3 regions of the Streptococcus sp. ZY19097 genome follow, and region 3 is predicted to be linked to each of the others. Evidence: predicted binding sites of a transcription regulator. Region 3 holds the regulator's gene; each other region holds the start of a gene.
What was found. The regulator Rex, encoded in region 3, represses fermentation and respiration genes when NADH is low (regulators of the CRP and FNR family bind a similar motif). The targets are predictions, from matches to a motif close to TTGTGAANTANTTCACAA.

Region 1 (10,948 bases), 480 kb from region 3:
AGCAGTCAACTCCTTGATGAGTGCTGTTAGACGAAGGTCACGGCTGGTCACAAAGATTAACTGAACCTGTTCGGTCGCTTGCGCTTTACGAATCATAACTGTCCGTACGCCAGCAATCTTGCGTTCATTGTATATCGGTACCTTGTACGTGTTCAAAAGTTGGCAGATACGGTTGATGATTCTTTGTGTCAGCACATCCTGAACCAAGCAGTCTTCAACACTGACAAGCCTGTGACTACCTTCAGCATAAAGTCCTGCTTTAATTTGGCCACCAAAAGAACGAATTTGGAATTGCAACTTAGCACGATAATGTTCCGGTTGCTCCATGCCCAGAGTATGACGAATCTCATAGCTTTCATAACCTGCTGGCTTAAACTTATTCAAAGCCTGATGGATAATATCGTCCTTAACTTCCAACTGTTTGTCATAACGCAGGTGCATCAGTTGACAACCACCACATTCTTCGTAGATAGAGCAAGATGGCTCAACTCGAAATTTTGACTTTTTATTAATGGTCAATAGCCGAGCAGTCACAAAGTTACGTTTGACGCTGGTGACTTGGCAAAAAACCTCCTCACCCTTCAGCGCACCGGGCACAAAGACCAATGTTTTCTTATAAAAACCAATCCCTTCACCATTGATGCCCATACGTTTGATTTTCAAAGGAATTCTTTGTTTTACTTGTAAATTCATTTCTCGCTAAATATCACTCCAGCTTCTTTTAGTTTTTCCAAAGTAGCTTTGCCAATTTTAGGAATAGTTAACAACTGAGTTTCTGAATAATTGGCAATATCTGCAACCGTTCTGATGCCATAATCTGTCAAGCTCTGCAATTGTGCAGAAGTCAAAATATCAAAGTCTTCTAAAAACTCATCCTCTTCTGCAAAATCATTGTTAAGCCAAGCCTGCACATAGGTAGAGGCAGTCATCAAAAGAGGCAGAACATTGTAGAGAGCTAGATAGAGGCTATCTTCGCTATTGGGTTGGTAACTTTCCAAAGCCCCCGCATCTAAAACACGTAGCATTGGAAATTCATCTTGCAAACAAAATTCAAGAAAACCATCAACCTGACCACATAGCTGGAGTATCAATTCTTCAGCAGTTTCTTGATGACCGTTCAAAATTGCTGCAATTAGCAAAGGAACTTGCATGAGAACATCTTCCTTGTGTTCTTTATGGCTATTAAAAAATGCACTCGCCATCTCATAATTTGACATTAAAACATAGAGTGACATGATTTCATAACGACATCCCAAGGAATCATTAGGATCAGCTTGATAAATCTCTAAAAAATGGGTTAAAGCCTTTTGGTAAAGTCCATTTTGCTTATAAAGCATGGCCAACTCCACCTTTGATTCAAGATAAGGAGGCTGTCCCTCAGCTATCCAAGCTTTTTTGAGAGACATTGACCACTCTTTTTCCAACTCTTCTAACGCACTGATTTCTTTTACAAGTTCGCTCCCTGAGGCTCTGCTATCATAGAGACCATTACCAAAAGCAAACTCATCATATAAATCGTCTATTTCCTCATCGGTCAGATCAGATAAGCTTTCTAGCAAATCAGCTTCAAATTCCTTATTCTGTCGATATTGTTTCAAACTAATTACCTTATCTTTATCCGTCATAGCTACCTCTTTTCTTGGGACAACGTATTTTCTTAACTCTATTCTACCATTTTTGATATAATTAAAACTATGAAAATCGTTAAATTCGAGAAATTACTTGCTCAACTTCCATCTGAAATCAAACCCTATGTATTAGGAAAAACACTTATCGACACCTCTTCTCATTCGGGTGCTCTGGTGATAAAAGTAGGCTCTGAATACTACCTCAAAATTGATCAAAAAGGTGCTTTGAAAGATGAGGCAAAGAATGTCAGTTGGTTCTACCAAGCAGGACTCGGTATTGCTCTTATTGCCTATGTTAGCAGCGATAAAGACTATTTATTAACCGAAGCCGCCTATGGACAATCAGCTTTGGCATTTATGGACCAACCCAAACTTCTCTGTCAAACACTCGCCAATGCACTCAAAAAATTACATCAATATAGTCCAGTTGACTTTCCTATTACGGATCGCCTAGAGCATTATCAAGCAACTGCTGAGCAAAATTACAAAGCTGGAGCTTTTTATGATAAGGCCTTGCTACCTTATTTTGCCATCACAGATCGCGAAGACGCTCACCGACTCATCATAAGCAAAGGACACCTTTTAAGAAATGACGCCTTCATCCACGGTGATGCTTGCTTGCCAAATATCATTTTGAAGGACACTCAAACCTTCTCCTGCTTTATTGATGTGGGCTTAGCTGGTGTGAGCGATCGGCACATTGACCTATTTTGGGTAATTTGGTCACTTCACTACAATCTCGGTACTGATCAATACACAGACTACTTTCTAGATGCCTATGGACGTGAGATGGTTGATTTTGAACGCCTACAACTTGTGGCTGCCTATGAAACTTTTGGATAAAAACTAGAACTATGAAAATCACTAAAATTGAAAAGAAAAAACGACTTTATCTGGTTGAAATTGATAACTCGGATAAACTTTATGTGACTGAGGACACTATCGTTCGCTTTATGCTGACTAAGGGGCTGACCTTGGATGACAAAATGCTCAAAAACATCCAGACCTTTGCCCAATTTTCACACGGAAAAAATTTAGCACTCTATTATATTTCATTTAAACAGCGCACGACCGCTGAGGTTCGACTTTATTTGATAGACCATGATATCAAGTCTGATATTATTGAGGATGTCTTGAAAAATCTTAAAGAGGATAAATGGCTGGACGATGGTAAATACGTTGAAAATTTTATCTCACAAAATCTGAGTTCAGGTGACAAAGGTCCCTATGTTATAAAACAAAAATTGCTCCAAAAAGGTATTCCAGCGCAGCTTATTGATCAGGAAATAGAAAAACAGGATTTCAGTGAGGTCGCAGAAAACGCTGCTAACAAACTTCTGAAAAAGTACCAAACTAAATTACCTGCTAGAACCCTTAAGGATAAAATTATCCAATCTCTAAGTAACAAAGGCTTTTCTTATGCCGAGGCAAAAACTGCTTTTGAAAGCCTCGAGATTGAATCTGATGACGAAAATGAACAAGATTTGCTCCACAAAGAACTTGATAAAGCCTACCGTAAATACAGCAAAAAATATGAAGGTTACGACCTCAAACAACGACTAATTCAAGCCTTAGCCCGAAAAGGGTTCGGTTTTGATGACATTAATAGTGCTCTAAGGGACTATTTATAAGATTTTCGCTCTTAATCAGTGCATTTTTCAGAAAATTATGATAAACTATCTAAGATAAGTTTTAATTGTAGAAAGTTGGTAAGGGCATGAAATTACCTAAGGAAGGCGACTTTATTACAATTCAAAGTTATAAGCATGATGGTAGTTTGCACCGCACGTGGCGCGATACTATGGTACTGAAAACAACTGAAAACGCCCTGATTGGGGTTAACGATCATACACTCGTAACCGAAAGTGATGGGAGACGTTGGGTAACACGTGAACCAGCAATCGTCTATTTTCATAAAAAATACTGGTTTAACATTATTGCAATGATTCGTGATAACGGCGTTTCTTACTACTGCAATCTGGCGAGTCCTTATGTGATGGATGAAGAAGCACTCAAATACATTGACTATGACTTAGATGTCAAAGTTTTCGCTGATGGTGAAAAGCGGTTGCTTGATGTTGATGAATATGAGACACATAAGCGCAAGATGGCCTATTCTGCTGATTTAGACTTTATTCTAAAAGAAAATGTCAAAATCTTGGTTGACTGGATTAACAATGGCAAGGGACCATTTTCACAATCCTATGTCAATATTTGGTACAAACGTTATCTTGAACTGAAGAATCGTTAAAGTTGTCAGCACCCCATTCGGGGTGCTTTCATACTAAGAACCTGTATTCACAGTTCAGCACTTCTATCTAAGGCTAGTTTTTGAGCTACTCATCGTTAATTTTTTCAAGATACAGTCAGCATTCTCTCAAAAAACTGCCTTGATTAGCAAGAAAACTCTCTCTTATCTATAAGCACTTCGCTTGTGAATACAGGTTCTTAGTAGAAAGGAAAATTGCTATGGCATTTGAACACACTAAAGAACGATATGCTAGTTTTGGTGTTGTAACTAGCCTCCCTCATCCAATTATTGACACCTTTTGGGATATTCTTGACAACTATCTCAAGGGAGTTGTGCCATTAGATCGAACCTTGACTTTCCGGTTGGCAAACAAAAAAGACAAACTATCCCTTGAATATTATGATAGAAAACGTCAAATCCACATCGTTTTTGACTATAATACACCTTTTGACCCATTTTTTCCTGAAATCGTCAACATTACTGACAATGCTGGCATTGAAACGATTGTCCTACCACACGAAACAGATTGATACTCCGTGACATTAAAACAACTCAGCTTGATGAAATTTCTTCTACCTACACTATTGCTGTTAAGTCTAATTTCCCATTACTTCTCAGCATTCATTTCACAAATCATAACAACGTGTTAATCTATGGAATCGGTTTTCATTGGGTGCAAAATTATGCTATGAGCCTTATTCAGTCAGGACATTCAAAAAAGAGCCTGACTGACTTTAACCATAAAAAAATACAAAGAAGAGTGAAAACATACAGAGATTGCTAGTCAATTTATGCATGTTTCCACTCTTTTTGTAACTATTCAGTTTACATAATACAAACTGAAAGACTATAATTCTGTTCGGTTTTCAATGGCACGCAACAGCGTGACCTCATCAGCGTATTCAATGTCAGAACCAACAGCTAAACCGCGCGCTAGGCGGGTAACCTTAATACCTGCTGGTTTAAGGACACGAGAAATGTACATGGAGGTCGCTTCCCCATCAGCGGTTGCATTAGTCGCTACAATGACTTCACTCACTTCGCTATCCATAAGTCTGGTAATCAAAGTTTTAAGATTGATGTCATCTGGGCTAACACCATTCATCGGTGAAATAAGTCCATGAAGAACATGGTAAAGTCCATGATATTCTTGAATTTTTTCCATAGCGGAGACATCCTTAGAATCTTCTACTACTAAGATGACGCTTCGATCACGACTCTCATCAGTACAGATATTGCAGGGGTCATCATCCGTAAGGTTACCGCAAATAGAACAGTAAGTTAATTCACGTTTGGCAGCTAAGAGATTTTTAGCAAAGTCATTAACATCTTCATCAGACATGCCAATAGTATAGAAAGCAAGGCGAGTCGCCGTTTTGATGCCAATACCTGGCAACTTTGTAAAGCTTTCAATCAACTTAGCAATCGGAGTAGGATACAGCAAATAATTCTCCTTTCAAGAAACTAGGTAAAAAGTCCGAACTCACTTTTTATTTTTGAAGTTCGTTTCATTTTCAAACTCAAACTATCGCCCAGACAGTTGAGCCCTACAGGTTGGGAGTAGATAAATCAGCACGCTAAAGCATTTTAGCTCATACTCATAAACACAAAAACGATAAGAACCCTTGTTGTTTGTTGTGTTTGTTGTGCTCTCTCCCGTTCTAAACTGTTTTATTGATTAACATAAGATTGCATATAGAGGTCAATAATATCTTTAGCAATCAATTGGTTTGAGTAGTTTTCATCACTTGTTAAATGTGGAATGATGACCGCTACCGCAATCTTAGAATCGCTACTAGTAGAGTAATCATAGGCCAGCACACTTGAATTGACCGTCGTAACAATGTCTCCATTGCTAGCTTTAGCATAGGTTTCCGCCGTACCAGTTTTACCTGCAATGGTAACTGATGAACCACGCATTTTGGTTCCTGTCGCATAACCACTTGAGCTATTGACTACTTGATAAAAACCTTGTTGGAGCACTGCCATGTCGTCCGAAGAGATATTGATTTGATTTAAAACCTTAGTATCTATGGATTTTGACAAGGTTCCCACTCCACCTGAATCATCTGCATCATAAATTCCTTCAACAAGGTGGGGCGCCACTCGATTTCCGCCATTAGCAACTGTTGCAGCATATTGAGCCAACTGTAGAACAGTGTAAGAATCGTACTGACCAAAGGCTTCAGTCAAGACATTGAACGCAGTGTAATCTGATGAAGTCAAACCAATAGACTCACCACTAACATCTAATCCAGTATCTACACCTAGACCATATTCTGCAAAAGTAGCTCTAAGTTTTTCCATAGCTTCCTGCATACCACTTGTCATTAGTACCATGCCTGAGTAATATTCCTGTCCCATCATTTTAAGAGCGATTTGAACCATATAAGTATTTGATGAATATTCTAAGGCTTGTGCTACTGTGATATTGGTTGAATTGCTTCCCGTAAACCAAGATTTAATGGGAGCAGATCCTGCCAAGTTAATTGACTGGTCAGCCAGAACTTGATTTCCTGAGATAACTCCTGACTCCCAACCAGCCGATATGGTCGCAGCCTTAACAACAGATCCTGGAACAAAGACATCCGTTATCGTCCCTAGAGCATCTGGACTAGCCGTTGTCTCTCCTGTTTCATGGGATAGCCCCGCCATAGCCAAAACACCACCAGTTTTAGGATTAAGGGCAACAACATAAGCACCTTCAGAGTAAGTAGCAAAACCAGCATCAAGGTCAGCCTGATAATATTTACTTAGAATACCTTCAACTGCTGTTTGAAAATTAGAATTAATCGTCAACTTGAGATTCTTACCGGATTTCCCTTCAGTTGTCACCTGATCTGAGACAATCTTTCCTTTTTTATCAGTTGTAATTTTACGTATCGTATGAGTTCCTTGAAGATATTCCTCATAGGACTTTTCCAAATAAGAGGTCCCAACACGATCATTCAAGGCGTAGCCCTTTTTAAGATAATCTTCTGCTTCTTCTTTTGGCAAACCTGCTTCCTCGGATGACACAGTTCCGATAATGGAAGCAATGGAGGTATTGACCTTTTCGCGTTCCCAATTTGTGGATACTGAAATTCCAGATAGCTTGGATTGATTAGCCACGATGTAAGCAATTTGGTCTTCAGTTAGATCTGCTGTTTTTAAATTAACCGAATTAAAAACAGATACCGAATTCATTTGATTAAAGAGATAGACCTGCTTTAATTCTTCATCTGAGTAAGCAATTTGATCTTCTGTAACTGCCTCAACCGCATTGGCATAAATGGTGGCTTCTGTCAGTTTATTGCCGTAATTATCATATTTTTTCTTATCTGGTAAATTTTTAACCACTTGTGCATAGACAGATTGGTCAGCTAAATAATAATCTTTCTTAGCCCTAGTTGTCACTTTTGTTTCGGTTAAAGTGACAAGTGTAGATAACTTTTGTGCCAAATCTTTCATGTCTTCAGCTGTTGTCGTATTGCTGCGCGTGAAAACCAACACTTGCTTTATCTCATTAGCTACCAGCACATTACCTGCAGAATCATAGATTTGACCTCGAGGTTGAGACTGTTTCACCGTATAGGTATTGGTAGCAGATAATTTTTTATCATAGAAACTCTTGTCCGCAAGCTGCATCTGTGCCAAACGTAAAACGAGAAAGGTAAAGAGACAGACAATCACAAAAAAGAGAAGGTTAATTCGGCGAGGAATACTGGCCTCCTTCTTGATAATTTTAAATGATTTTTTTGGTTTTTTTGTCACTTTGCTGTCTCCCGTTTTTGAAAAGCTATGCTTTCTATTTTATCACAAAATAAAAAAAAAGAGCGTGACTGACTAAGAAAAGTTTCACCTTTTTTTCTACGTCATCACGTTCAATCTCAAAATCATTTTTTATGCCCGTAAGCCAAATAGTAGAATAAACTTACAAAACCTGCACCACCAATAATATTTCCAAGATAGACTAGGACAAAATTTTGAATAAAGTCCAACCAAGTTGCCTGTCCTTCAAAAATGGCTGCTGGAATGATGAAAGCATTTGCCACACTATGCTGAAATCCCAAAGCAACAAAAGTCATAACAGGAAACCAAGTCCCAAGTAATTTCCCAGTCGCATCTTCAGCCCCATAGCAAAGCCACAAAGCTAGTCCAACAAACCAGTTACAGCCAATACCGGATACAAAGCTTTGTAAAGGACTCGCTGCTAGTTTGGCATGAGCTACTTCAACTGTTTCATCCAAATAAATCCCTGAACTAGTCAAGCCTAAAAAATGACCAAACACAAAGGCAACAAATAAAGCACCCAAAATGTTAAAAAGGGTAATAACTGCCCAGTTAGCTAACAAGTCTTTACCAGATACTTTTTTTCCAAAAAAGGCTGCTGACACTGCCATCATATTACCAGTGATCAACTCACCACCAGCCATCAAAATGACAATCAACCCAATAGGAAAAACACAAGCACCAATAAAGCTAGAAAGTGGTCCCAAAACCTCCATGCCACTTGCAGCTACACGAACATAAAGCAAATAGCCTAGACTAATCATTGCCCCTCCGATAAAGCCCAAAATGGCTCTTGCGAGAAAGGTTTTTTCAATTTTATGCTCTCCAATATGGATTGTTGTCTCTAAAATAGCTTCAGGTGATTTCATGCTTTCCTCCTATTGTTACATTTGTCACAAACATAACCATTATATCAAGAAATAGCAAAATTACAAGCGTTTTCACAGAAATAATTTAAAACTCTCCAAAATCTTTTCAAATATGACATTGGAGAGTTTTTATGATTAAGACGGAATACCAAGAATTTCTTTAATATCTTGGATAGTCATGCTGGCTCTACTTTCATTACCATCAAGAACTGTAGTCACAAGGTTTTTCTTACTTTCCTGAAGATCTAAAATTTTCTCTTCAATAGTCCCTCTTGTAATCAAGCGATAGACTTCAACATTTTCTTTTTGACCAATTCGATGTGCGCGGCTGATAGCTTGCATTTCCACCGCTGGATTCCACCAGAGATCAATCAAAACAACGGTATCCGCTCCCGTCAGGTTGAGCCCCACACCGCCTGCCTTCAGTGAAATGAGAAAAGTATCCTTAGAGCCATTGTTGAAGGCTCGAGTCATCTCTTGACGTTCACTGGCTGGTGTTGACCCTGTAATTTTATAAGAAGTCAATCCCAAATCCGCCAATTCCCGCTCTGCGATGTCCAACATACCACGAAATTGTGAGAAGATTAGAGCTCTGTGGCCATTTTCCTTTATCTGAGTTAAAAGATTACGCAGACTGGCAACCTTGCCACTTTCTCCATCATAATCCATAAATAAACTTGGGGTATCACAAATCTGGCGTAGACGAGTAATGCCCGATAAGATTTCAATCTTATGACGATTAATATCGTCATCCGAAGACTGACGAATACGATCTTGCATTTGACGAAGTTGAGCTAGGTAGATAGCCTTCTGACTATCTGCCAATTCATTAGAGTAAGTCACTTCAATCAAGTCTGGTAATTCAGGCAGGACATCCTCTTTCTTACGCCTCATAATGAAAGGTTTGATGTAGCGAGCAACTTGCTTGGCATCTAGCTTGAGAAAAGCTTTTTTGGCTGGTAAAAGCCCAGGTAGGACGATCTGGAAGATAGACCAAATTTCCAAAAGTTTATTTTCAATAGGGGTACCTGACAAAGCAAAGCAATTTTTAACCTCAAAAGCACGCAGATATTGTGCAATCTTGGTCTGAGTATTTTTCATGACTTGAGCTTCATCCAAAATGAGATAATCAAATTGAGATTGCTGATAGGTTTCAAAGTCTTGTCGGAAGGAAGCATAACTGGTAATAGTAATTTGATGTTTTTGCGCAATAATCTCATCTCTAACAGGCTTAAGGCCATAGGCCACCGCCACATCTAATTGAGGTGCAAACTTCTTAAACTCGTCTTGCCAATTGTAAATAAGGCTGGATGGGGACAAAATCAGAATGCGACTGTCAACCTCAATTTTACTAGATAGAAAAGCAATGGTTTGCAATGTCTTACCAAGTCCCATGTCATCGGCTAAAATACCACCAAAACCATAATTATCAAGCATAGACAACCAACGAACACCAGTGTATTGATAATCGCGAAGTTCAGCCTTGATAGTCATCTCTTCTAATGGAAAGGACTCTGGATGTCGTAAATCGTAGGCTAGCGCTTCAAATTCTTTTGAAAACTGAACCGATGGACTATCTTTAAAAAGTTCTGACAATTGGAAGGCCGCTAAACCATCCAATTGAAGATGGCCTTTGGTCGTTTTTTTAGCTCTGAGACTTTGTAAAACTGAACTAACTTTTAGGGTTTCCTCATCAAATAAAACGAGCTTTCCACTACGACTGACAAAATAAGGATTATTTTTAAAAAGCGCTGTTAAAGCTTCATCAACGTCAACTTCAAAAATTTCAGAGAAGTCAAAAGAAATATCCAAAAGCCCTGCATTAGAGGAAACCCGAACTTGTGGTCGCTCTGATAAACGTAATTCCTCTAGCTCATCTGACAGATAAACTTGTCCCAAACGTCCAAAACGTTCCAAAGTCTGGGTAAAGAAAGAATAAAGTTCCTGAGGTTCAAGCGGTGGACGTGTACTTGAAAAACTAGCTGCAAAACCCTGTTGAGTAATAAATTTAAAAATACGTTCTTCATGCTTGAAATGACTTGCAAAAGGCAGGTTATCCAACTCCGTTTTATTTCTGACAAGAATACCATTGCCATAATCAAAGGTTATATTGAGAAGAATACCTTGATTGAAAGCCAAATCAAAATTAAAACGCACCGTAAAATCACGAATATCAAAACTTTTTGGTGCTTTGACCTGACCAATTTCCTTAAAATCCAAAAGACTGGCTGCCAGTTTGCCCTGATCATCCAAATCAAATTTGACATGTTTCTTCAAATCTGCCTCAATCGGCAAGGTTTTAATGGCAGAGACAATCTTATTTTGCTTGGCATTCAGATGATAAAAAGTATCTTGATGAAGTAAATAGGCATCATTATAAAAGCGATGGACAGATTTTTCGCTAATAATTAATTCAATGAACTGGCGGT
Region 2 (10,948 bases), 1.0 Mb from region 3:
GTTGGCTGGAGTGTCAGCTGTCCTTCGAAACCTCTTCAGAAACAACTGATTTTTCCAAATTGATTGCCGTTGACGGAAAAACGATTCGGGGGAACCGAGGAAAACACCAATCTCCTACTCATATTGTCACTGCTTATGACGGTGTTAATCGGATTAGCCTTGGACAGGTAGCTGTTGAGGATAAAAGCAATGAAATTACAGCCATTCCTCGCCTCTTACGTCAGCTAGACCTTCGTAAGAGTGTTGTCACGATTGATGCCATGGGAACTCAGACAGACATTGCGGATGTGATTATAAGGGGCAAAGGAGATTATTGTTTGGCAGTCAAAGGAAATCAAGGTACTCTCCATGAGGATATTGACCTTTATTTTAGTGATGCCAAATTATTATCTAAGTTGACAGAGAAAGGCTGTCATTATCAGACCATCGAAAAGGCACGCAGTCAGATTGAGGGGAGGGATTACTGGGTTTCTCAAGATGTAAAATGGCTGAGCCAACGACACCCAAAATGGCAGAACCTTCGTGGGATTGGGATGACTAAGAATACCATTGATAAAGACGGTATCATCACGGAAGAAGTTCGTTACTTTATCCTCAGTTTCAAGGGTGATGTGCAGACTTTTTCACAGGTAGTTCGTGGTCATTGGTCGGTTGAGAGCCTGCATTGGTTGTTAGATGTGGTTTACCGAGAAGATAAGAACCAAACCTTAGATAAACGAGTAGCTTTCAATCTGAACGCTATTCGTAAGGTCTGTCTTCATCTTTTACAAACTATGACATTTCCTAAGGAAAAGCTGAGCTATCGCCGCAAACACCGCTATATTTCTGTCCATTTGGAGGATTATTTGCCACAATTATTTGGAAATCAAGGATAAAGATGAAGATACAAAATCGATATTAGGACTAAAGTAGTTGCATTAGGTGCAAAAGGAGAGAAGAATGTTTTCATGCGCACGGTGTGCTTCGCACCTTGATATACTTGACAAATGGTAGAAAAGAGCCCTAAAAAACTCATAGAGTTCAAACTCGTGTAAACTGTAAGTAACCACACTAAACAGAACACAGGAGAAACCTATGAGCTACTCATCATATTACCACAACAGAGCGCATTAAGATAGATACTTATCTAGAATTAGGTCTCAAACCAATCCAAATAGCAAGAAAATTAGGAGTTCACAAATCAACACTTTCAAGAGAATTAACGCGTTGTAATGGTACTTACTCTGTACCATACGCACAAAAAACACTATGAGCGACTGGCTAAGCAGAAGGGAAGAAAATCTAGTTGGACTTCTGAGTTAATACAGGAAATTGAAGAACGACTGAAGTCTTCCTGGTCCCCAGAACAAATTTGTGGCCGCTATCAGCTTAAACATAAGCCCCTGGTGTCCTTTAAAACCATTTATAACTGGCTTTATATAGGGGGTGACTGATTATGATTTGTCTGCTTTAAGACGTAAAGGGAAAAGCTGAAATCCTCAAGAAACACGTGGAAAATTTACCATTGGTATCTCCATTTCTAAACGCCCTAGAGAAGTTAAAACAAAAGAGACCGTTGGTCACTGTCGTCTCCTCTCGTGGAAAAAGTAAAGGGTGTTTGGCGACTTTTATCGATCGAAGACACGCTTGTACTTAGGCATTTAAGATACCTGATTGCACTTCAAAATCTATGTTCTCAGCCATCCAAGTGCTATGTCACAGCATACCGAAAAAATTTCTGAGGACCTTTACATCTGACAGAGAAACGGAATTTGCTTGTTATCCCTTGGCAGAAGATCTTAACATTAACTTTTACTTTGCGGATGCCTATTCCTCTTGGCAAAGAGAGAGTAATGATACTCAACCAAAATCAAAAATAACAAACTTATAACTATCATCACAAATCATACCCTTTTACCGTGACAAAAGATTCCATCAATCGTGTAATTGTTCATTTTTAAATATATCCAATCACTTCCAGGTAGCTATTTCTGATTTTTAATCAGTATGAAAATGCTAAAGGACTATCGCGATAATATTTCCAATTTTAATAAGGGGGGCAGCGAGGCGTATCTTCATATACACAATTTTGCACAACCTTAAGTGTTAAAAGTTCTTGCCAACTCTCATGTATTTTATATATAGAAATCCCCAGCGAAAAAAGTTATCCACTAGAGTTGCTAACCAAACACCCGATAACCCTAGATTAAGCGTAACGCCTAACACATATCCCAAAAGAATTCGAACAAACCACATACCAAAGCTTGTTGCATAAAAAGGCATTTTAGAATTGCCCAGTCCTTGCCATACTGCCGTGAAAATCAAAGTTCCCGCTGTCGCTGGCCCACCAATAAATGAATAGAATAGAACAACGAGACTAGCCTGTCGTGCTCCGCTATTTTCTGTAAAGAAACTAGTCCAGTAATCTCCAAACAAAAAGGTTAGCAAGCCAACTATAATCATGAGGCAGGCTGAAATAAGATATGATTCTCGCACAATCTTTTTCAATTCATAATAATCACCACTTCCCAAGTAGTGTGCCACAAGAATAACTGTTGCAGTTGCCATCCCCAGACCAGGCATATAATTAAACTGAGTCAAGCTCTCCCCAATCGCGTTCCCAGCTACAGTCTCTGTCCCAAATTGAACAACAATAGCAATGATAACTACATCACCAGCTCTCATCATAAGCCGCTCACCAGCCGCTGGTAGAGAAAGCGTGAGCAAATTCTTATCTAAACTAAGAGTCAAATTCTCAAGAATTTTCTTTACAGGAAGCTGACTACCTAGTAATGCAATACCTATAAAGCGCGAAAGTACCGTAGCACTAGCAACTCCAACAATTCCCCAGTCAAAGACAAAGACAGCTAAGGCCGATAAAAGCGCATTAACGAGATTAATTAAGAAGCTGACATACATTGGTAGGCGTGTTTTCCCTTGTGCTCGCAAAAATGAAGCTAAAGTAGTCAACAAACCAAGACTGACTATCAGCCCACCAACAATTTTAAGATACAAGCCTCCAGAATCAGCTACAGCTTTTTCCATCCCGAACAGGGCTAGTAGATTTTTCCCGAAGAAAACTGTGACAATGCCCAATATAAAACTTATTATTATAGTGACAAGCAAGCCCTGAACTTGATAATAAAACTGCTTCGAGATATTCTTTTCACCACGACTCTTAGCAATAAGACTAGATATAGCAGCCCCTAATGCAATAAAAAGCGCTTGATAAATGCTGATGATATTATTGGCTACCGAAACCCCTGATACTGCAATCAGGCTGATTTGAGATACAATATAGCTGTCAACAAGGCCCATGAGCATTTGAAGAAGATTTTCTACCATAGCAGGTAGAGCAATATTTAAAAGTGTTCTCTTATTGTTCATATAACCTTTCAAATTGAATCAACGAAATGAAGAAAAGTATGATTTCTCTGACTGTCCCTTCTAAACGAAAGGAAGGCTTGGAAACTTTAGTATTCCAAGCCCTCTTTTTCAGATGTGTCAAAGACGAGGTTCTATCAACCTCTAACAAAAATTAAAATCAGAGACCCAAGTACTCTTCCACAGCTTTTTGCATATCAACAGTAGCAACAACCGTTTTGTGGCGAACTATGGCTCTATCCAACCCATCAACCGCAGCAGGAATAGTTACACCAGAAAGTTGGTGCAATGCTTCAACAGCTTTAAAATCATCACCACTGTCTTTACCTGTGATGGCAGACACAGCTACACGCGGGAATTTGTATGGACTCGCTGTCGAGGCTATGACTGTTGGTGTTTTATCTCCTGTCTTAGCTGCGTAGCTCTGATAAACCCTAGATGCAACAGCCGTGTGGGGATCTTCAACATAGCTACACTCATCATAAACTCGCTTGATTTCGGTTGCCGTTTCTTCTTCGGTTGCAAATCCTGCGGCAAATAGATTTAAAATATCTTGGTTAACATCACCAAGCGTGTACTCACCTGTTGTTGTAAGATTATCCATAAGTTGCTTGGTTTTAGCTGCGTTATTTCCTGAAAGATGGAAGATCAGACGCTCCAAGTTCGAAGACACAAGAATATCCATGGATGGGCTTGTGGTAACCTTGAAAGATCGCTTTTTATCATAGGTTCCTGTTGTAAAGAAATCTGTCAGAACATTATTTTCATTAGAGGCACAGATAAGTTTGTTGACTGGAACTCCAATTTGTTTCGCATAGTACGCAGCTAGGATATTTCCAAAATTTCCTGTTGGCACGGTGAAGTTAACCTTATCACCATTTTGAATATCGCCAGATTTAACTAGCTGAGCATAAGCATAAACGTAATAGACTACTTGAGGCACTAGGCGACCAATATTCATTGAGTTTGCAGAAGAAAACTGAGTTTTGTGCGCCAGCAATTTATCGCGCAAATCAGTATCATTAAACATACGTTTCACATCTGTCTGAGCATCATCAAAGTTTCCATCGATAGCTACAACGTGGGTATTGGCGCCAATTTGTGTTGTCATTTGTAGCTCTTGGATTTTTGAGACACCGTCTTTTGGATAGAAGACAATGATTTCTGTTCCCGGAACATCAGCAAAACCAGCCATAGCAGCTTTTCCTGTATCACCCGATGTAGCCGTTAAAATCACAATCTTATTATCAACACCTTGTTTCTTCGCTGATGTTGTCAATAGATAAGGCAAGATGGATAGTGCCATGTCTTTAAAGGCAATCGTTGACCCATGAAAAAGTTCTAGATTGTATTGATTACCCAACTTTACCAAAGGAGCAATGGTTGGCGTATCAAATTTGGTATCATAAGCATTGCTAATGCAGTAGTCGAGTTCCTCTTCTGTAAAATCATCCAAAAAGGCTGAGAGAACCAACTTGGCCACTTCCTGGTAAGAAGCACTTTTGAGTCTATCAAAGTCAAGTGCCACTTGCGGCGTTGTTAAAGGAGTGAACAGTCCTCCATCTGCCGCTAAACCTTGCAAGATCGCCTGGCTAGCTGTTACTCGATTGTTTTCGTCACGGGTTGATTGGTAAACAAGCGTCATGATAAATCCTCTTTATTTAGATAGTCTTTTTAGCATTATACCATAATTATCAGAAAATTTGAGAATTTTCTCAATAAATTTCTATTCTTATGATTGGGTTGTCGCTAATACTTTGTGCTTTTGGTTTTATGGAAATAGCCTTTTGTGTCAGAGGAGCCCTATTTTTCAAGCCTATTAGCTAGTAACAGCCCTTAGAAGAAGATAACACTTTCTTGAAACAAACAGCTATCACACTTCACTTTTAATCCCTCACAAAATTCCTTGTCCTAAACTCTGATACAAAAACGCCATTCCTAGGAATAGCGCCAATACCTTTAATTTCCCCAACGTGGATCCATTCCTGCAATGAAAATCCAAACAATTGCTAACACTTCATAAAAGCGCTCAGCCATCTCCTTACCCCCTTTGTTTGTTACATCTTATGTCACATTTATTATAGCGCTTAGCCTGAACAATGTAAAGGTTTTCTTGGGATTTTTTTCAAATAATTAATGACATATAGTGTTATAAAAAAGCCAAGACCTCAGGTCTCAGCTTTTTTAGGGAGAATTATAACTGAAAACTTATTTACGACGTCCTGGACGTTCTGCGTAACCATAGTAAGCATCCGCCATGATTTCTTCCATGTCAGCTACCATTGGCAAGCGTGGGTTAGCAGGTGAACATTGATCTTCATAAGCAAGAAGAGCAATTTCATGCAAGCTATCTTTCCAAACTTTTTCATCAATACCTTGATCTTTGAAGTTCATCTTAATACCAACAGCTACTCCAAGATCGTAAACAGCCTTAGCATAAGCTTCAACGGCTTCTTCTGGAGTTGAACATGGCAATCCTAACATACGAGCGATGTCTTGGAATTTTTCATCTGCTTTCCAATAGTTATATTTAGGCCATGTTGTTGTTTTAGATGGACGAGTTCCGTTGTAGCGGATAACATATGGAAGCAAGATAGCATTTGTACGACCGTGGATAGTGTGGTGTACCCCACCAATCTTATGGGCCATAGAGTGGCTCATACCGAGAAAGGCGTTGGCAAAGGCCATACCTGCCATTGTAGAAGCATTATGCATTTTTTCGCGTGCTTCAGGATCTGCTGTTTTAACAGATTTTTCAAGGTATTTGAAGACCAATTTGATGGTTTGAAGAGCAAGACCATCAGTGTAGTCGTTGGCAAAGTTCGAAGTATAAGCTTCTGTTGCGTGAGTCAGAACATCCATACCTGTATCAGCTGCGATAAAGGCAGGAACTGATTCAACCAAAGCTGGGTCAACAATAGCAATTGTTGGAGTCAAGGCATAGTCAGCCAATGGATATTTACGGTTATTAGCTTTATCAGAGATTACAGCAAATGGTGTTACTTCTGATCCTGTACCAGATGTTGTTGGGATACCAATATATTTCGCTTTCTTACCAAGAGATGGGAATTTGAAGGCACGTTTACGGATATCCATGAATTTTTGGACAAGGTCGCTGAAGTCAACTTCTGGTTGTTCGTAGAACATCCACATACCTTTGGCTGCATCCATTGGTGACCCTCCACCAAGTGCAATAATGGTATCTGGCTCAAATTGACGCATTACTTCTGTACCACGACGGATTGTTGTGATGTCTGGATCTGGCTCAACATCTGAGAACACTTGGATAGTTACTTTGTTAGCACGAAGGTTCAGTTGATCAATAATGCGTTGTACAAAACCAAGTTTTTCGATAGATTTATCTGTAACAATCATAACACGGTTAATATCTTCACAAGTTTGAAGGTATTGAATTGAGTTACGTTCGAAGTAGATTTTTGAAGGAACTTTAAACCATTGCATATTATTTCTACGTTTCCCTACTTTCTTGATATTAAGAAGGTTGATAGCAGATACGTTATCACCAACTGAGTTGCGTCCGTATGAACCACATCCAAGTGTCAATGATGGAATGAAAGCATTATAAACATCACCGATACCACCAAATGTTGATGGTGAGTTCCAGATGATACGCATTGCTTTCATTTCAGTACCGAAACGTTTTGCAAGAGCTTCGTCTTTTGTATGGATAGCAGCTGAGTGTCCAAGACCATTGAATTCAACCATTTGACGTGCTTTGTTCAAACCGTCTTCAGTGTCTTCTGCTTTAAGAACAGCGATAACTGGAGAAAGTTTTTCACGAGTCAATGGTTCTTTTTCACCAACTTCTGCACATTCAGCAGCCAAAATATTAGTTCCTTCTGGAACTTTGAAACCTGCTTGTTCTGCAATCCATGCAGCTGGTTTACCAACGATATCAGCATTCAATTTACCTTCTGCACAGTTTTTGCTATTTGCTTTTACACCAAAGCAGTATTCTTCAAGAAGAGCCTTTTCTTTCTTGTTAACAAAGTAAGTTTTATATGATTTGAACTCTTCAACAAAGTCATCATAGATTTCTTTATCAATGATAACAGCTTGTTCAGAGGCACAGACCATACCATTATCAAATGATTTAGACATCACAATGTCATGAGCAGCTTGACGAATATCAGCTGATTTTTCAACATAAGCAGGAACGTTACCAGCACCTACCCCAAGAGCTGGTTTACCACATGAATAAGCGGCACGAACCATAGCATTACCACCAGTCGCAAGGATAGTCGCAATACCATCGTGGTTCATCAAAGCGTTTGTTGCTTGAATAGAAGGCTCTGTAATCCATTGGATACAGTTTTCAGGCGCTCCAGCTTTAACCGCAGCATCATAAACAATTTTAGCCGCATGCGCTGATGATTCTTGAGCTGATGGGTGGAAACCGAAAACAATTGGATTACGAGTTTTGAGAGCAATCAATGATTTAAAGATTGCAGTTGAAGTTGGGTTAGTTGTTGGAGTTACCCCACAGATAACACCGACTGGTTCAGCAATTTTAGTCAATCCTGTAATCGGATCATCTTCAATGACACCAACTGTCTTAACGCCACGCATATTGTTAACAACATGTTCGCAGGCAAAAAGATTTTTAGTTGCTTTATCTTCAAAGACACCCCGACCGGTTTCTTCAACCGCATGTGCTGCCAAGATTCCGTGTGCATCAAGAGCTGCTACAGAAGCTTTTGCCACGATATAATCCACTTGTTCCTGATTAAGTTTACGGAACTCTTCAAGAGCAACAAGACCTTTTTGAACAAGTTCATCAACGTGTGCTTGAGCTTGAGCAAGTTTTTCTTCTGGTGTAACAGTTTTTTCAGCCATATTTTTCTCCTTTAGAAACACCTTGTTAAATGTTTCACAATTTTTATTACATGTTCATTATATCACAATATTTTTTTTTGTAAACCATTTCACATAAAATTTGTGAATTTTTTTTCAAACTTTTTGCCTACCATTCTACATACCTTTAAAGCCTTTTCCTGATACTCAAAGAAAATCAAAATTATAATGGACGACGCCAACACAGATAAAGCTTAAAGTCATCTAATCAATAATGTCTGAGTTTGATTTTCAATATTAAAAAGCCCACCTTTCAGTGAACTTTTATAACGCTAAGACTCACCCTTAGCTGAGCGTTTAGCTGCTTTTTGAATAGCTTTCTGGATAGTTTTAACATATAAATCTGCCCCCGTGCTGTCACTATCACTATAGTGTACGCCATCTGTTTCAGACCAGATGGCTGGATTTTCAACAGCAACCTTGTACCAATCTGCGACAGTAACATAAGAATATGTTTTAGCCAAACTCAGCTCATAATCTCTAACCTCAGCTACCGCAGCATCGTTTCCAGCATTGTACGGAGTAACAAGAACCAAGCGATAACCGTCAGGCAAAGCATCAATAAATTGCTGTAAGTCGTCTTGATAGTTCCCCAAAGAATTGACACCTACCGCCAAAACAGTGGTTTTAGATAGAGTGTTTGAATCAATTTGGTTTTTAAAAATGTTAAAAGCTTCACTAAAATTACGGCTGACTGCAGCGTCCAACTGAACTTCTGGTAAAAGACTCGCAAAAGCTGACGATGATCTTAGGGCAACTGAATCTCCTATCACACTGACATTGCTTAAAGCTGAGGCGTCCCCAGCTGCTAAAGTATGGGTACGATTCATATTATTCTGGGCTTGTTGAAGAGAATCAACTAATAGATTGGTTTCAAATTTACCAACTTTAGGAGCAATAGCAGCGGTTGCTATCGTGATAATGGTTAACACCCCAGCCGTCCCAAAAAGCCATTTTTTATATGGACTGAGATCTAATTGTAAACCAAATAGATTTGGCTTTTTCCCAACAATGTAGGGTTCAATCACATAATAGGACAAGCTAGCAAAGACAAGAGAAAAAATAGTTGTTGTTAAAGCTGCAAGCCAGTTGTTAGCTAACTGACCAAAGATGATGTAAAAAGGCCAATGAAAAAGATAAATACCATAGGAAATATCTGCTAAAAACGTGATTATCTTGGGTTCGCGAACATTTGAAGTTTGTTCATGTAAAACACGCGCTGCATAAATCATGACACTAGCAAAGAGACTCGCTAGTATGAACCCAAATAAATAAGTAAATTGATGATTAAAATCAAGCAAAAAGGTCAGGAGCAAAAGGAGAGCAAAACTTGTTGCCATGACTGTAATCACACGCTTTCTTGGCCAAAGAACAATATTTTTCTCAAATCGTTTGGTAGTCTCGTTGATACCTGACATAGTCGCAAACATCGCGCCTAGGAAAAAAGGAAAACTGTGAGAGAGTGTTGAGAAATAAATCATCGAAATATTTTCAACAAAAAAACTTCTGATAAACATAGACAAAAAGCTGACAAGAAACAAGCCTGTTGAAAGAACAAAAACTAACCCCCGAAACTGTTTAGAACCTACATTCCTTTTTGTCAAAATCCAAAGTAAAACTCCCCAAATGAGATAAAAATGTACCTCAATAGCCAAACTCCAAGTGTGAACAAATAAATGCGGGATAAACTGGCTTTCATAATTGCCACCAGTTATCATCTCATAGAAATTTGTCGTAAATCCTAAAACTGATGCAATTTGTTGACCAATGCTTGCACGAAAGTCATCACGCACCAAAAGCGTAAACGGCATAACAATCAGTATCATCAAGACTACCGGCGGCACAATTCTATAAAAACGTCGCTTAAGAAATCCTAGCAAATCAATTTTTTCGCTTTTTGCATATTCATCAATCAAAAGCGCTGTTATCAGGTACCCAGAAAAAGTGAAGAAAATATCAACACCAATAAATCCCCCTGAAAAAGTATTTTGAAAGAAGTGATAGAGTAGAACTAGCAAAAGTCCTGTTACACGTACCAGTGAAAACCATTTTATTCTCATTTTTGATAAATCCCTTGTTTAAAGGTTCCTTTATAAACCTTTTTATCTTGTGCTACTAGTGTCCCTTGCCCATCAGCTTGACCATTTTTAAAGTCTCCTTTATATGACCAACCTGTGCTTGAAGTGAAAGTACCTTGTCCGTCAAAGACACCATTGACAAATTGACCTTCATAAACATCACCATTTTCATAAGTCAGCTTCCCTTTGCCGTTCATACGGTGGTTAACGACATAACCTGTATAAACAAGCTTTCCGTGGTTATAACGGAGGGTTGCTTTAGACTTCTGGTTTACGGTTAAGACCGACAGTCCGCAACATAGTATCACCAGTACAGCAAGTAACTCTATGCGTCCTCGTGTTAAGTTTATTTTTTTCATTTTCTTTTTCCTTATTTTCATGACAGTAGTTGCGCTAGCCATTTTTCACAGCCAGTTTTGACCAAATCATAGGTCTCTTCAAAATCACCAGTGAACCACGGATCTGGGACGCCATCTTTCCTAAAAATAACTATCTTATCATCATATTTTCCTTGAGAGAGACGTTGCAAATCCGCAACATTTTCATCGTCCATACCGATAATCAAGTCAAAAACTTCTAAATCTTTCAAGCTAATTTGCTGAGAACGTTTTTGACGATCAAAAGCAATGGCA
Region 3 (10,948 bases):
GCAAAGGTTGATGCATCAACTGTGATAGTAACGGTTGCTGTACTATTAGCTTTTACAGTAATATCATTGCCATCAATAGTCGCCAGTGAGCGTGGTTTGAGGGTGAATTTTCCATTTTCAACGCCATCGGTATTAAGGTTAGTCAGATATTTCAGTCTTTGATCTTTGTTACCAATGTTATGGATAGTGACATCAAAGCTAAAGCTATCCTTGACGTTTCCAAGAGTAATGCTACTGTAATCATCTGAACCTGTCAAATAGAGTTCTTTTGTCGTTGCGGCCTGTGTATCCACAATTCCTGCACCTTGTTGGCGTGGTGAAGTATAAGCTTGAGTTTCAGTATTAAAGTGAGCTTTAGCAGTACTCATCAGCAAGTGCTTGACTAGAGCTTCAATTTCATCATTTGATTTTGTTGGAAAGTTGGCTTTAAGATACTGTTTAACTAAAGCAGCTGCGCCAGCCACATGAGGTGATGCCATGCTCGTTCCATTCATACTAGCATATTCACCATCATTGATAGACGAATAAATACCACCTCCTGGAGCTGCAAGGTCTGGTTTCAATTCTCCATCTGCTGAAAGTCCCCAACTGCTAAAATCTGAAAGTTCATTTGTATGAGGATGAACAGATTTATCAGATTCTCCGTTAAACTGAATTTTGTATTTTTGGGGATGTGCAGCCAATTCATTACCAAATTCAAACGGAATGAAAATAGATGGAATTGAGATAGCTGTTTCATCCAACTGCATGCTGATATTTTCCTCCCCAGCTGTATGATTGAAGATGACAACTCCTTCCGCTCCTTTGGCCGCTGCGTTAGCAACTTTTTCAGAAAAAGTAATCTCTCCACGTTTAATTAGAGCAATTTTACCAGTGAGATCTTGGTCGCCTATTTCATCAGCCTTTCCAGTACCAAGGTAAACGTAATCGTATTGTCGTCCTTTTTCAAAGATTTTTTTGCTCAATTCAGGATTTGAGAAAGAACTCTTGCCATAATTTAAGGCTTCATTGTCTTCCATGCCAACAATCTGTACAACTTTACTCATAATGCTTGTGCTGTTATAAGATGCGACAGAAATTGCGTCACGTGTAGTTGAAGGAGTTCCGACTAAGCCATAATCTGGATTTTCAGCAAGCGGGTTAGACTGTCCTGAACCCCAAGTGCCATCGTTACCGGCTGCCATGACAACAGTAACTCCCGCCTTACGAGCCTCTTCAATAGCTGCAATAAGACTTTCTTCTGAATTAATAACAGAACCAGCCGCACTACCAAGACTAAGGTTGATAGAATCTGCTCCAAGTTTTACGGCATCTTTAATGGCGCGAACATATATCGCTGGACCTGTTGTATTTTTGACATCCGAGAAAACACGCATGAACATAACTTGAGCTTCTGGTGCAACACCGTAAACGAATTCACCACTATCTGGCCGCGAAGGGTTCCCTGTGGCAATGCCTGTAACGTGCATTCCATGAGAGTGCTTATCAGCTTCCTTTATATCATCGTTAACATCAACATAGTTATAGGCAAAAATAACCTTTTCATTGTACCATTTACCATAAGAAATACCCGCAGCCTTTTTGGCAGCTTCCATCTGGTTAGCATCTTTATATTTGGCAGCATCAATATTAGTGATACGCAGAGCATCGTGGTCAATATCTAGGCCTGAGTCGATGACAGCAACAACAGTTCCTTCTCCTTTGTAGCCCGCTACCCAAGTTTTATCCGCTGTTATGATTTTATCAGAATCAATACTTGATGGCTGATCTGATTTGTTGGCAACCCCAGTTTGTTCACCATTTTCGGAAACAGCCTTAGTTTCTACTTCCGCTTGTAAATGTTCAGAAGGTGCATCATTTGCTACTTCTTGTGATTTTGGTATTGTAGGAGTGACTTGAGTTTCTGGTACGTCCTTGGTTAGAGCAACTTGTTCAGAAATTGGAATATTTTCAGTAACATCACTTGTAACTTCAGTAGCAACATCCGTAACTAGACTTGCAGGTATTGATGGGGCTTCTGCCTGTGAAGAAATTGGATCCGCCCCTGTACCTATTGTAGTTTCGACAATAGTCTCTACTGCTGTATCATCGGCCTTTACAAAGATAGCTGTGTTATCTACTTGCGAAGTAGCTTCGTCAGCAGCAACTTGTCCACCAGTTGCTACTAAAAATACTGTTCCTAAAAGAACTGATACTGCACCGATTTTATATTTCCGAATGGAAAAACGTTGATATTTAGCCATAAAAATCTCCTTAAAACTTTTCTTAAATTAACTAAAACGTTAATACGATTTCTATTAAAACACTAATTGTCGGAAAATTCAATAGTTTTCGATAATTTGATATTTTTTATCAAACACGCTAAGATACTCGAAGTCAACTAATTTCTAAAACCCTATACTTTCCAAAACTTTAGATTTTTCATAAAATTTCGTACCAATATGTTGCATTTTTCACAAAGTTTCTTTAAAATAAAATGGAGATGTTTAAGAATCAAGGAGATAATAGCATGGCTATTGATAAATCTATTCCAAAGGCGACAGCAAAACGACTGTCTCTTTATTATCGTATCTTTAAGCGTTTTTACGCGGATAATATTGAAAAAGCTAGCTCAAAACAAATTGCAGATGCGATGGGTATCGATTCTGCTACCGTAAGGCGTGATTTTTCTTATTTTGGTGAGCTAGGGCGCCGTGGTTTTGGTTATGATGTTACAAAATTAGTCAATTTTTTTGCGGATATTTTGGGAGATCATTCTACTACAAACGTTCTGTTAGTAGGCTGCGGTAATATAGGGCGTGCACTGCTACGCTACCGTTTCCATGATCGCAACAAAATGCAGATTGCACTTGCCTTTGATACCGATGATAACCCACTTGTTGGAACTAAGACTGAAGACGGTATTCCAATATATGGTATTTCAAGTCTTAAAGAACATATTCAGAATACCAAGATTGAAACAGCTATCTTGACTGTTCCAAGTGAGCAAGCTAAGGAAGTTGCTGATAGTTTAGTTGATGCTGGAATCAAGGGTATTTTGAGCTTCTCACCTGTTCATCTGCATGTTCCAAAAAATGTCATTGTCCAGTATGTTGATCTAACAAGCGAACTGCAAACGCTACTTTACTTCATGAATCAGGCTGAAGCAAAATAGATAAAAGTAAAAAGCGAATGAAACGATAGAGTATTTTTCTAAATCGTCAATCATTCGTTTTTTTTTTACTTTTTCTTAAAGAATGTCCGTCTCTTCACGAAAACTATAGTAGCAATGTTTTCCAACGATAATATGATCAAGGCACACAATTCCTACTGTTTCACATGATTGTTTTATTTTCTCTGTAAAATGCAAATCATTCTCACTAGGTGATGCAGATCCAGAAGGATGATTATGAACTATAATCAGGGAAGTTGCCATATTTTTACAGGCATAGTAAAGGATTTCGCGTGGTTCTGCTATCGACCTACGTACCGATCCGATAAAAATGGTCTTTTGTTCGATGATACGATTTTGCGTGTCAAGGTAAAGGGCAACCAAATGCTCCTGCTTTTTGTCACTGAGTTCTAACATCATCTTTCGAGCCAATTTTTCACTACTCATGATTCGCTCTTGTTGAGCATAATCTGCCTTGTTGATGCGCTTTGATAATTCTAGCATGGCTTTGATTTCAATAGATTTTACTTGGCCAATGCCTTTGATTTGCTGTAATTCCTGTAATGATAGGTGAGTGAAGTCTGCTAAACTCGTTAAATTTTCTAGGATATTGAGTGATACTTCTAAAACTGGTTTTGTTTTGGTTCCTGTTCTAAGCAAAATAGCCAAGAGTTCTTGATTGCTTAAATTTTCGGCTCCCAAATCCATAAGACGTTCGCGGGGAAGCAAGGCTTCGTTTTTTAATTCTACAGTATACATAAAATACCTCCACTTAGTTTATTCGTAAGTAGAGGTATTTTTATCATGGTATTTTTTTCACACGCTGTTGGTAGTGTTTGTAAAGAGCGGCATAACGTCCGCGGTAGTTCTTTTTCCAGGGTTTATCTCGGCCACAGAAATGTAAAAATACAGTATGTTCAAGAACCCAATCTAAATCCCATTTACCAGAGCTTCTAGCAAAATAGAGTACATTATAACGCGCATCGTAATTATAGATTTCATCGGGGATTTGAAAAACTTTATGACCATAAAGAGCATTTAAGATATCCTGATCTGGTAAAAACAAGATACGTCCATTCGTCGCAATATAATCTAAGATATCCGATTTTTGGACCTGATGTCTAATTTCTGGCAAATTCATCAACAGGACACCAGAATTGTAATAACTTTCAGCCTCGAAATTGCCTAAGCGCAGCTTATTGACTAGTTCAGGAATGTTAGCATCTGAAGTATGACTGGCTGCAGCATACAAATTATCTTTCAAATCCGCTTGATAAAGAGGCACAATGTCATTCAAGCATAAAATATCAGCGTCTAGATAAAGAATACGATCCAAGTCTGCTGGTAAGTAATCCTGTGCTAAAAGTCGATAATAAATGGTTTCAGGATAGCGATCAGTAGTTGGAGCATCTTCGAAAGCCATTTCACCAATAATGACTGGATGATAGGTTATTTGTAATTCTTGACAAAAGCGTTTGATAGCTTCATTTTCTGATAAAGATTCCTTCTGTAAAAGATAGACTGCCATTTGCTTTTTTGAAGCATTTTGCCAAAGGGAATAAAGAGTAACTTTGAACTGCTCAACATAATCATCATTGATGGCAAAAAGAAGGTTTATTATATCACTCATTTTTTGTGTTTACCTTAAGTGTTTGACGTTTATGAACATGATCTTTGATAATTTGATAAATACTTGCAGATAATGGCACTGCTATTAACATACCTAACACTCCCCAGAGTGAGCCGCCTACTGTTATAGCCAGCAGAACCCACATTCCTGGCAATCCACTTGAATTTCCAACAACTCTTGGATAGATAAGATTGCCTTCAAATTGTTGCAAAATAATCAAATAGATAACAAAAAAGATAGCCTTGGTAATAGACTGTGTGGCAATTAAAATAAAGCCAATGCAAAGACCGATATAGGCACCGACCACTGGAATCAGAGCGGTAAAGGCAACCAGAACTCCTATCGTCGCGGCATAAGGCAGTTTAAAAATGAACATGCCTGTAGCTGTTAGAGTTCCCAGAATGATGGCCTCCATTGTCTGTCCAACAAAAAAACCATGAAAACGCTGATGTAGAATACCAATGACATAATGGACTGTTTTAGCAAATTTACCAAGATAGGTGTCAATTAACAAGTTGAACTGATGCCCAAGTTTTTCCTTGCTAGCGAGGACATAGATTGAAAAGACTAGACTAATAAACAAATTAAGTATTGTCGAGGCAAGAGTCGTTACCGAGGTCAGGAGACTGGTTAGGACTGTTAAAACTTGCTTTAGGACTTGTTGGCTGTATTTTTGAATGGTTGTAGCCAAATCATTACCTGCCCCAAGATATTCTAAAGCTTGCGCAACCAATTTGTTATCACCAAGCTCATTGATAAGCTTCGTAATTTGCTTAGTGTCAATGGTCATTAGAGAACTCAAACTTTTTATCAAATCAGGAAGGACAATTGAAAAAATCCAAATGATGATAACAGTGAAAGTCAAATAGGCTAAAATCATAGAAATTGAGCGTTTTAACTTAATTAGCCATGTATTTTTAAATAGTCGAACATAAAGCTTCTCGTAAGCGCTCATGACAATATTGATAATGTAAGCGAGACCGGCTCCCATCAAAAAAGGAAAACTGGCAGTATAGAATGTGTTTAAAAGCTGGGCTCCGCTACTCCAATAAGCTTGTATGGCAAAACAAAGCGTAAAAGCTATAACGACATAGTAAACTTGCTTTTTCTCGAATTTCATCACTACTCCTTGAAACTAATTTCTTATCTATTATACACAAAAATAAAGAATTTTAGTTAAGGAAACTTCTGAAAAGTTGCAAGCATGTCTAAGTAAGTCATTGAAAAAGGTAGTATAGTCAATTAGTTTATCTTTTATTATTTCGACGTAAGGAGGCTGAGCAAAAAGTCCAGCCTCGCTTCTCAAAGTTCGTGTCAACATCTCAGCGCAGTGGTTGATTGGGTTTAACAGTCCAGTGGACTATTTTAGCCCGAACCTAGATGTTTGGAAGTGAGGAGAACTCTTTAGACTTATTGAGTCTTTCCCACTCCCTATTTCCAACTTCAAACACTCCACTGGATTGTTTGAACTCACTTTGCCGTACTTTACGAAAGTGACTTGCTTCGCATGTCTTATTTCCAACCTAGAACAGCCTAAAGGCTGTTCTAGCAACCTGCAGCTCGTTGCCTTGTACTAAAAGACTATAATATTTTAAGAACCTGTATTCATAAACGAAGTGTTTATAGATATGAGATCATTTTTTGCTAATCAAGGTAGTTTTTTGAGAGAATACTGATTGTATTTTGAAAAAAACTAACGATGAGTAGCTCAAAAACTCGTCTTAGATAGAAGTACTGAACTGTGAATACAGGTTCTAAATTTTGAAAGATTATGTCAAGTCACCCAAATACTCAAAAATTTCCCCCTTAACTGGATCAATCATACCGTGCAAAGTAAAAGCTCCTTTTTCAAAACTAAGGTCAAAAATGCAACAATTACTTGGGAAAAATCCCATGCTTTCGACATCAACCCCGATTGAGTTTAAAAAATGCATAATGGCGCCAGCATGACTAACAGCTAAAATGGTTTTACTGTCATTTTCTTCCAAAATATGAGTAATGGTCGTGTGGACCCGCCGAGCAACCTCTTCATCACTCTCACCACCATGAACTACATAATAATTTCCAACAGCCCTACGGACTTGACGAGGAGGATGAAGGTACTCCTGCTGGCCTTCAAAATTTCCAAAGTTCATTTCTTTTAGACCCTTAAGACGGGTGTAGCTTGTCACCCCTGCCGCAATTTCCAAAGTATCTGATGCTCGCTCAGAGGTCGATGAATAGTAGCTGTCGAAAGTCAGTCCTTGCGCTTTAAAATAGTCGGCAGCCATTTGAGCTTGTTCAATTCCCAATTCTGTCAGTGGAGAGTCGCTCCAACCTTGAATGCGTTCTAAGGCGTTAAAAAGAGTTTGTCCATGGCGCATTAAATACAAATGACTTGTCATCTTATTTCTTGCCATCCTTTCTGTAACTGTACTCCTTTTCCACTGGATTATAGACAGAGTGGAGTTCAAAGACACCGTCCTGATAGGTAAAATAGAGGATACAGCAATTTCTCATTTTTCGAATGTCAGGATTTGGATGGATAACACGGCGGAAAAACTGAGCGATTGCCCCACCGTGACTTACAGCTAATACGCTACTCTCTTCTCCTGCCTCTTCTAGAATTTGACGAATACAGGTTTCCATACGATCACGTACTTGTTCATTGTTTTCCCCACCAAATTGTTGGAAATAATCACCATAACCAATTCCACCATCTTGCAACTTAGGGTTCAAATACTCGGGCTGTGCTTCAAACGCACCAAAATCCCACTCTTTCAAGCCTTTTAGACGTTGGTAATCTGAGTGTCCAGTGGCAATTTCTGCAGTATCACAGGCCCGTTCTTGAGTTGACGAATAAACCTTGTCAAAACGAATACCTTTTTCTTCAAAATAACTTCTGGCTGCCTGTGCCTGCTCCTTGCCTAAGTCAGTCAAAGGTGAGTCACAAGCTCTCTGTATTCGACCTTGTTCATTGAAACGAGTCTGACCATGACGCATAAGATAAAAAGTTTTCATAGAGCCACCTCTACATTTTCGATAGGATCAACCACACCAGATAAAACTAGTTCTCCGAAACGGTATTCGTAAATACAAATATTACAATTTCCAAAACGAACCCCCTCTGGAAAAGGCAAATCCAAATACTGAATCAAGCCCCACAAAGCCGCCCCATGACTAACCATAAGGAGGTTTTTAGCCTCTGTCTCATCTAAAACAGACTTGAGTGTATCATAAACCCGATGCCCAACCTGATAAATATCTTCACCACCAAAAGGCACTAACAAGTCTTCAAAAGAACGTGCACCTTGTCGGAATTTCGGAAGCAACATTTCAGGCTGTGCTTCAAATTGACCAAAACTCATTTCTTTCAGTCCCTTGAGTTGGGTAACGTTTTGGCTAGGTGCCACGATTTTGGCCGTGTCACAAGCTCTTTCCTGCGTTGAAGAATAAACCTCTTCAAATCGGATACCTTTTCCTTCAAACCAAGCATGCGCTATCTTAGCTTGCTCAATTCCTTTTGCCGTCAGCGGCGAATCACACCAGCCTTGTACTCGCTTTTGCGTATTAAATAAGGTTTCACCGTGTCTCATGAGGTAAAGTTTGGTCATAAAAATTTTTCCTTTCTTTTGCAAAGAAACCCAGTTGAACCCGCAACTGAGCTTAAATCTTTAATTGTTTAGGATGTTTGCTGCTTGACTAGCAATCACATCCTTATACCAATAGAAACTATCCTTACGATAGCGGTCAAATGTCCCCTGACCTTGGTCATCAGCATCCACATAGACAAAACCATAGCGTTTGGACATTTCAGAAGTTGATGCCGACACAAGATCAATACAACCCCACATGGTGTAGCCCATCAACTCAACGCCATCTTCAATAGCCTCGTACATCTGCCTGATGTGTTTATCTAAATAATCAATCCTGTAGTTATCATGAATGCTACCATCTTCTTCAAGCTTATCCAAAGCACCCAAACCATTTTCAACCACAAAAAGGGGTATTTGGTAACGGTCATAAAGTTTATTTAAAGTTACTCGCAAACCAACTGGATCAATCTGCCAGCCCCAGTCAGAAGCTTCCAAATAAGGGTTAGCCTCACCCAAAATAAGATTTCCTGCTGTTGCTTTTTGTTCTGGTGTTTGATTGTTTGGATGTCGTGTCACCGATGACATATAATAAGAAAAGCTCATGAAATCTACTGGATATTGCTTGAGAATAGCTTCATCACCGGGTTCAAAGACTAATTCAATCTGATTTTCTTTAAAAAAGCGGTTCATATAGCGTGGGTATTCACCACGAACCTGAACATCTGAATAAAAGAGATTGGATTGGTCTTTTTGAATGGCATTCATGATATCATCTGGATGACATGTTGCTGGATAAGCTTCCATACGAGCCAACATCATTCCAACCTTATTTTCAGAATCAATCTCATGCGCTGCTTTGGTAGCCAAGGCAGACGCGATAAATTGATGGTGAACAGCCTGGTACATCTCATCTAAATGAAGTTTTCCATCTTCAAATAAGAGTCCTCCAGACAGGTAACCAGTCATCCCGAGAATATTGATTTCATTGAAGGTCAACCAGTATTTAACTTTTCCCTTGTAGCGTTTAAAACAAGTTTTCGCATAACGAACAAAAAAATCAATGATTTTCCGATTTTTCCAACCACCATATTTTAATACTAAGCCAATGGGAAATTCATAGTGTGATAGAGTTACAAGCGGTTCAATGCCATACTTATTGAGTTCATCGAAAACTTTATCGTAAAACGCCAATCCTTCTTCATTTGGTTCTATTTCGTCACCATTAGGAAAAATACGGGACCAAGCAATAGACATGCGGTAGGTTTTGAAGCCCATTTCAGCCATCAAAGCAATATCTTCCTTATAACGGTGGTAAAAGTCAGAACCCCAACGTTTAGGATAAGAGCCTTCCTTATCCTCCATCGCAAATGTTAGACGCTCCAGCGTCATAGGACTTGAAAATTCACCACCCATAGTTTTTCGTTCTTCAGGTTTAACAGCACGCGCAGTATCCGAAGTAGCAAAACCGCGTCCACCTTCATCAAAACCACCTTCAAATTGATTGGCAGCTGTGGCACCGCCCCAAAGAAATCCTTCTGGAAATTGTTTTGTCATTTCAGTCACCTCTTATTTTGATAGTTAGATTATATGCCTAATTGGTAACGTTTTCTTATAAAATAATCTGTATTTTTGATACTATCCTATGGAACTCTGGCTTATTAGTTTTCTTTTTTAAGCTTCTCTCAATTTTGATTCATTCATCTTTAGATAGTTTTAAAACTTTCCTTAACATTAAGTAGATTCAGTAGCATACCTGACGCAAACTTCTTCGTGATTGGGTGTCTATGTCGATGGTTATCGCTTTGACTGATATTTTCACATTTCTTCTAGCGAAAGAATTATTTCCAACACGACTCGGCATCTCTATAGTATTAAACTTCATCACAAAAAGTTTTTTGTTTAAGCAAATATTAGTATTCAAATACTAAATACTTTTTATAAAGCCAGTTTTGTTAGGCGCTTAGCTATTATGTGATATGCTGATTGAGTCAGATGCAGACCATCTATCGTGTAAGCTTCAGCTAAGTTGCCAATATCATCCAATAAGAGATCATAAAGATCAAGATATTGGGCTCCTGAAAGGACAGACAAATCCTGATTAAGCGCTTGAGTATCCTTGTTATTGCGAATCTTGACACGCTCCTGATAAATTGACCTTTCATTGACAGGAAGAACAGATAAAAGGTATATCTCTGTATAAAAGGACTCCTGTTTGATTGCTGCAATCATATCACTTATTCGTTGGACAATATCAGAAATTGACAACCCTTCTCCAAGATCATTTGTCCCTATCCATAGAAATAACTTACTAGGTTCAAGAATCCAAATTTGTTCCTTGAGGTGCTGACTGAGCCAAATAGTATCCGTCCCAGCTATCCCTCGGTTTATCAAGGGTAAATCCGTCTTCAAATATTTTTTTAAAGGGAAAAACTCAACAATAGAATCTCCGGCAAAAACAATTCCCCCTCTAGGCAAGACTTGATTTTGTTTGGAAAACTCATCTAGTTTTTGCTGGTGATAAGCTTTTAATTCTGAACTGATGACTTCTATCATCTCTTCTCCTTTCTCTGCAAAATTCATCTTCATGATATT

Region 1: ABZ559_RS09650 (formate/nitrite transporter family protein) is a predicted target of Rex. The motif match lies at 8,532-8,549, and genes of this name have one in related genera.
Region 2: adhE (bifunctional acetaldehyde-CoA/alcohol dehydrogenase) is a predicted target of Rex. The motif match lies at 8,243-8,260, and genes of this name have one in related genera.

The regions. Positions count from the first base shown of each region.
Region 1 is NZ_CP160400.1:1,930,959-1,941,906, forward strand. Features, by position in the region: partial or broken gene rlmD (23S rRNA (uracil(1939)-C(5))-methyltransferase RlmD) at 1-693, opposite strand, end outside; gene ABZ559_RS09615 (helix-hairpin-helix domain-containing protein) at 690-1,625, opposite strand; gene ABZ559_RS09620 (aminoglycoside 3'-phosphotransferase) at 1,695-2,471, shown strand; gene recX (recombination regulator RecX) at 2,483-3,259, shown strand; gene ABZ559_RS09630 (DUF402 domain-containing protein) at 3,346-3,879, shown strand; gene ABZ559_RS09635 (DUF960 domain-containing protein) at 4,098-4,409, shown strand; gene recR (recombination mediator RecR) at 4,727-5,323, opposite strand; gene pbp2b (penicillin-binding protein PBP2B) at 5,551-7,632, opposite strand; gene ABZ559_RS09650 (formate/nitrite transporter family protein) at 7,755-8,519, opposite strand; gene ABZ559_RS09655 (DEAD/DEAH box helicase) at 8,655-10,948, opposite strand, start outside.
Region 2 is NZ_CP160400.1:2,454,694-2,465,641, forward strand. Features, by position in the region: partial or broken gene ABZ559_RS12375 (ISAs1 family transposase) at 1-875, shown strand, start outside; partial or broken gene ABZ559_RS12380 (IS30 family transposase) at 1,091-1,837, shown strand; gene ABZ559_RS12385 (MATE family efflux transporter) at 2,086-3,366, opposite strand; gene thrC (threonine synthase) at 3,524-5,008, opposite strand; gene adhE (bifunctional acetaldehyde-CoA/alcohol dehydrogenase) at 5,572-8,220, opposite strand; gene ABZ559_RS12400 (acyltransferase family protein) at 8,511-10,298, opposite strand; gene ABZ559_RS12405 (membrane protein) at 10,295-10,675, opposite strand; gene ABZ559_RS12410 (low molecular weight protein-tyrosine-phosphatase) at 10,693-10,948, opposite strand, start outside.
Region 3 is NZ_CP160400.1:1,454,771-1,465,718, forward strand. Features, by position in the region: gene ABZ559_RS07380 (Fn3-like domain-containing protein) at 1-293, opposite strand, end outside; partial or broken gene ABZ559_RS07385 (S8 family serine peptidase) at 309-2,105, opposite strand; partial or broken gene ABZ559_RS07390 (YSIRK-type signal peptide-containing protein) at 2,145-2,243, opposite strand; gene ABZ559_RS07395 (redox-sensing transcriptional repressor Rex) at 2,510-3,154, shown strand; gene radC (DNA repair protein RadC) at 3,230-3,910, opposite strand; gene ABZ559_RS07405 (glycosyltransferase family 8 protein) at 3,954-4,781, opposite strand; gene ABZ559_RS07410 (AI-2E family transporter) at 4,774-5,901, opposite strand; gene ABZ559_RS07415 (histidine phosphatase family protein) at 6,551-7,165, opposite strand; gene ABZ559_RS07420 (histidine phosphatase family protein) at 7,167-7,781, opposite strand; gene ABZ559_RS07425 (histidine phosphatase family protein) at 7,778-8,374, opposite strand; gene ascB (glycoside hydrolase family 1 protein) at 8,435-9,910, opposite strand; gene ABZ559_RS07435 (GDSL-type esterase/lipase family protein) at 10,292-10,942, opposite strand.